Regions from separate parts of the Bacillus sp. MT94 genome, predicted to be linked through region 1. Evidence: riboswitches for the same ligand, from Rfam matches in the RefSeq annotation. Region 1 holds a riboswitch; the other holds the start of a gene.
What was found. Region 1 has a riboswitch for S-adenosylmethionine ahead of AC1Q51_RS26390 (ABC transporter permease). Riboswitches for the same ligand answer to the same signal wherever they lie in the genome.
Positions count from the first base shown of each region.

Region 2: linked by a shared signal. The riboswitch ahead of AC1Q51_RS19885 (M20 family metallopeptidase) and the one ahead of AC1Q51_RS26390 (ABC transporter permease) in region 1 are both predicted to bind S-adenosylmethionine.

Region 1 covers NZ_JBXAEZ010000011.1:58,820-61,231, forward strand. Annotated here, with positions in the region: gene AC1Q51_RS26385 (ABC transporter permease) at 1-5, opposite strand, end outside; gene AC1Q51_RS26390 (ABC transporter permease) at 22-939, opposite strand; SAM riboswitch class I at 1,076-1,181, opposite strand; partial or broken gene AC1Q51_RS26395 (DUF3951 domain-containing protein) at 1,351-1,567, shown strand; gene AC1Q51_RS26400 (hypothetical protein) at 1,584-2,087, opposite strand; gene AC1Q51_RS26405 (hypothetical protein) at 2,362-2,412, shown strand, end outside.
Region 2 covers NZ_JBXAEZ010000005.1:344,613-347,024, reverse strand. Annotated here, with positions in the region: gene AC1Q51_RS19890 (AAA domain-containing protein) at 1-866, shown strand, start outside; SAM riboswitch class I at 943-1,044, shown strand; gene AC1Q51_RS19885 (M20 family metallopeptidase) at 1,133-2,338, shown strand.

The DNA of each region.
Region 1 (2,412 bases):
CCCATCTAAATACCCTCCTCCTTACGTAATAGAACGAATACGTGGATCAACAATGCGATGAATAATATCTGTAATGAAAATACAAGCAATTAATAATGCACTATAGAAAATCGTTGTTCCCATAATCACCGGATAGTCTCGGTTAAAAATACTATCTACAAAATATTTTCCTAGGCCAGGAATTGAAAAGATTTTTTCAATAACGAAAGTCCCTGTTAAGAGTCCAGCCATTAACGGTCCAACAAATGTAAGTACTGGAACAATCGCATTTCGAAGAGCGTGTCTTATAATAATCTTCTTAATTGGTATACCTTTTGCTCTTGCTAGCTTAATATAATCACTCTGCAGTACTTCGATCATATTAGAACGAACAAACCTTGTAATAACTGCGATTGGCCCTAACGCTAATGCAAAGGATGGCAATACCGTATGTTCGAATGTTCCCCAAGAGGCTACTGGTAAAAACTCAAATTGGATAGCGAATACTTGTATAAATAGTGGTGCTAAAATAAAACTTGGAATAGAAATACCTAAAATTGCGAGCAAACTCACACTATAGTCAATTACTCTCCCATGATATAGAGCAGCAAATGTCCCTACCGCAATTCCTACTAACAATGAAATAACAAGTGCTTGTAGACCAATAATTGCTGATGGACCAAAGCCAGTTGTTATAATTTCTGATACACCTTGCCCGGTTGATTGAACAGATTCACCAAAATCAAAATGAACTACACCGTCTAAATAAGCAACATATTGATTCCATAACGGTTCATCAAGGTGATACTTCGCTCTCATGTTTTGGATCACTTCTTCAGGAAAGATTTTTGCATCTGATGAAAATGGATCTCCCGGAATAATATGCATAATTAGAAATGTCACTGTCGTAATAACCCATAGTGTGAACACCATAACCGATAATTTTTTAATTACATACACTTCAATAACCCCCTAAACACATGAATTTACTTTGTTTTATGAATGTACTTTTTCCATTACTCCCTTTTCTCTTTTTAGAATACAAAAAGCCTTGATCTTAAAAAATAAGATCAAGGCTTAACAAACAAAGGCCCATCACTTATCTTTCAAGACTTGCTTGCTGGAATTAGCACGGTGTTCCTATTACAGAACCCGCTGCTGAGGTGTCATAGGGCCAGTCCCTCTACCTCTCTGGATAAGTAAATTGCTATATTATTATTTGGTTCAAATTGTATATTTCGAATTATAATTCTGAAAAATTGAAAAGTCAATTGAATTGGATAAATTTAGAAAAATCAGTTTTTAATTCTTTTATCGAAATTACAGTTTTCTGCTTATCATAACAAGAAATGATGTTAAAGGAGTTATAAGATGGATCCCTTACTTCTTGCTACTATAGGATTATCCTTAACTATCGTTATACTTGTCATCATCGGCTTCTATAAACTCTTTATTAAAAAGAAACGTATCACTTCTTTCTTATACCCCTTTCGATAATATTACCGGGCAAACTATTTCCGAATTTCACGAAGAACAGAAAATATTAGTATCTGAGGATGAAGACGGAGATGGTAAGAAGAAAAAATAACCTTGCACAGGCAAGGTTATTTTTTCGTTTCTGCTTGAAAACGTTTATAGTATGTCGATGCTGTTGCAAAATTAATTTCTATATCACGAATCAACGATGAATCTTCTTCTTTAGCTAACTTCTGTAATTTTTTCATCGCTTGTTCTGATTCATTCAAGAAACCAACATATACCTCATGTTCTTGCTCTTTCGACTTCGGAACACGAATTTCTTTACGTATATGATCAATATCTTCTAACATGCTCGTTGTTACCTTTTGCACGTCTTCTTTATATGTAGCATTCGTTATTTCCTTACCGCCCTTTTCTTTTGCCACTTCAAATAACTGGAGTGCTTTATTAATTTCTTTATTCATTTTTATATCGTATTTTTCATGTACTGCAAGGTATTCTTTCATCTCTTCTGTTTGTTCAGTAGATTGCTCTACCTTTTCTTTCGGTTCTTTCGTATCTTTATTTCCATTACATCCTGCTAGAAGGATCATACTTCCCATTACAGCAATACCCAAAACCTTCTTCATCTCTTCTTCTCCTTTTATCTACAGCTATTACTCGTTATAGTTTCTTTTATCTCCACTTGTTATTATACCGAGAACTCCCTACTTTTTACACTTAAGACGACATCGTAATATATATACCAACATGTTTGTCACAGTATCGTCACTTTATACAAATAACTTTTGCAATGCTTTACTACATCACCTTACAAAACTGTAAGCACACATAAAGAACAAACCATGCTAGACTTACATATGCATAACGCAAACATATGTAAGGTTTTAAGGAGAATCATCTATGTACAACACAATGCCTTTTATGGGAGAAGATATTCGTGTCCTTATTCGC
Region 2 (2,412 bases), on a different contig from region 1:
ATGCTGCTTCTGGTTCCCGTTTTAACATTATGTCTGGTTTAGTAGCGATGCAAATGATGTTAATCGGATTGTTAGACGGTGTTCAGTCGATTGGTGTTGTGACACCTTACAGGGCGCAGTCACGCTTTTTATCGACGTATATTAGAGAAATGTTGCAGAGAACGAAATATCAAAACATACCAGTTTTAGCGGCGACAGTTCATAAGTTTCAAGGTTCTGAAAGAGATATGATGATCTTTGATACGGTTGACAGTTATCCGCAAGAACGACCTGGCGTGTTATTCTTTGACCATAAAAATCATCGCCTCGTCAATGTAGCAGTGACAAGGGCGAGAGGGAAGTTCATTCAATTATCAGATTGCCATTATATGCGTAAAAATCTTTCTAGAAAACAAGCGTTATCACAATTAACAGCTCATATAGAACGTCACGGAGATGTGTATGATCGCACGACATCAAGACAATTGTGGGAACGGAAAATTTCGAAACGTTTACGCTGGTTTATGGAAATGAATCTTGAAGAGCCGAAAGGGCTATTAAAAGATATTTTAGCCGCAAAACGAAAAATTATTATTTCACTGCCAAGTACGAAACAAGTAGATAAACGAGTATGGCAAGCGTTAATGCGTACAAATGCACAAATAACAGTTTATAGTGATGGATCAGTTCCGCTGAAAAATGTAAAGTTACAAAGACAAAATAAAGCATTCCCATTCTTAGTAATTGATGATGAAATCTTCTGGGCAGGCGCACCGCTTACATCTCAAATGATATTTGAAGGTAGTACGGAATTTCCGTACGTATGTGCAAGACTGCAAGCACCTGAGACAATTGGTGTATTAAAAGGATTTTTAGATATTCGGTAAATTCGGATAGGAATTCCTTGACTTTTACTTGGAATGAACTTAGAATAAAAAATAATTTAATATAATTTTATGAAAATTCTTATCACGAGAGGTGGAGGGACTGGCCCTATGATACCTCGGCAGCGGATTCGTTATGAATACTGTGCCAATTCCAGCAAGGTAACTTGAAAGATAAGAAAGAAGCTCATTTTGACTGTATATACAGAAGCCTCTTTCTATCTTTTAGAAAGAGGCTTTTTTACGTGAAAATAAAAGGAGGAAGAACAATGGGAGCGACAGGAGTAACGTCACAAAGAAAAACAATTGAAGAGAGTATCGAAAGAAATAAGGAAAAGTACATAGAAACAAGTCATGATATTCATGCGAATCCAGAGATTGGTAACCAAGAGTTTTACGCATCTAGGACGTTAAGTTTATTGCTAGGCAGTGCAGGATTTCAGTTGCAGCACAATATAGCTGGACATGAAACGGGGTTTATTGCGCGAAAAAGTTCTGGAAAACAAGGACCGGCAATTGCATTTTTAGCGGAGTACGACGCTTTACCAGGATTAGGCCATGCGTGTGGTCACAATTTAATTGGCACAATTAGCGTTGCAGCAGCAATTGCATTATCAGAAACACTTGAAGAAATTGGCGGGGAAGTTGTCGTGTTTGGTACACCAGCAGAAGAAGGTGGGCCAAATGGTAGCGCGAAATCAAGTTATGTAAAGGCAGGTTTATTTAAAGACATTGATGCGGCGCTTATGATTCATCCGAGCGGAAAAACAGCGACAACGAGTCCTTCACTAGCAGTCGATCCACTTGATTTTCATTTTTACGGAAAAACAGCTCACGCTGCAGCTTCACCAGAAGAAGGGATTAATGCATTAGATGCGGTTATTCAGCTCTATAACGGTATAAACGCACTTCGCCAACAACTTCCGTCAGACGTGAGAATTCATGGCGTCATTACAGAAGGCGGAAAAGCACCTAACATTATTCCTGACTATGCCGCGGCTAGGTTCTTCATCCGTGCAGCAACGCGAAAGAGATGCGCGGAAGTAACAGAAAAAGTAAGAAACATTGCTGAGGGAGCAGCGTTAGCAACAGGTGCAAAAGTAAAAATCCATCAATTCCAAAATGAAATCGATGAATTACTCGTAACAAAAACATATAACGATATCGTAGCGGAAGAACTAGAACTATTAGGTGAAGATGTAAATCGTAAAGAAAGAGTAGGGATTGGTTCAACCGATGCAGGAAACGTCAGCCAAGTTGTGCCGACAATTCATCCGTACATTAAAATTGGTCCAGATGACTTAATTGCGCATACGAATGAATTTAGAGAAGCAGCACGTTCAGAACTAGGAGATAAAGCATTAATTACATCGGCAAAAGCATTAGCGAATACAGCGTATCGATTAATTACAGAAGAAGGGTTGTTAGAGAAGATGAAGGAGGAGTTTAGGGAGGCACAGAGGAATCAGGGGTAAGGGGATTAAGGCGCTCTTTTCGAAGAGCAATCTAATTAATAAGTAGAGATATAAAAAGAACATTGAAAAATCAA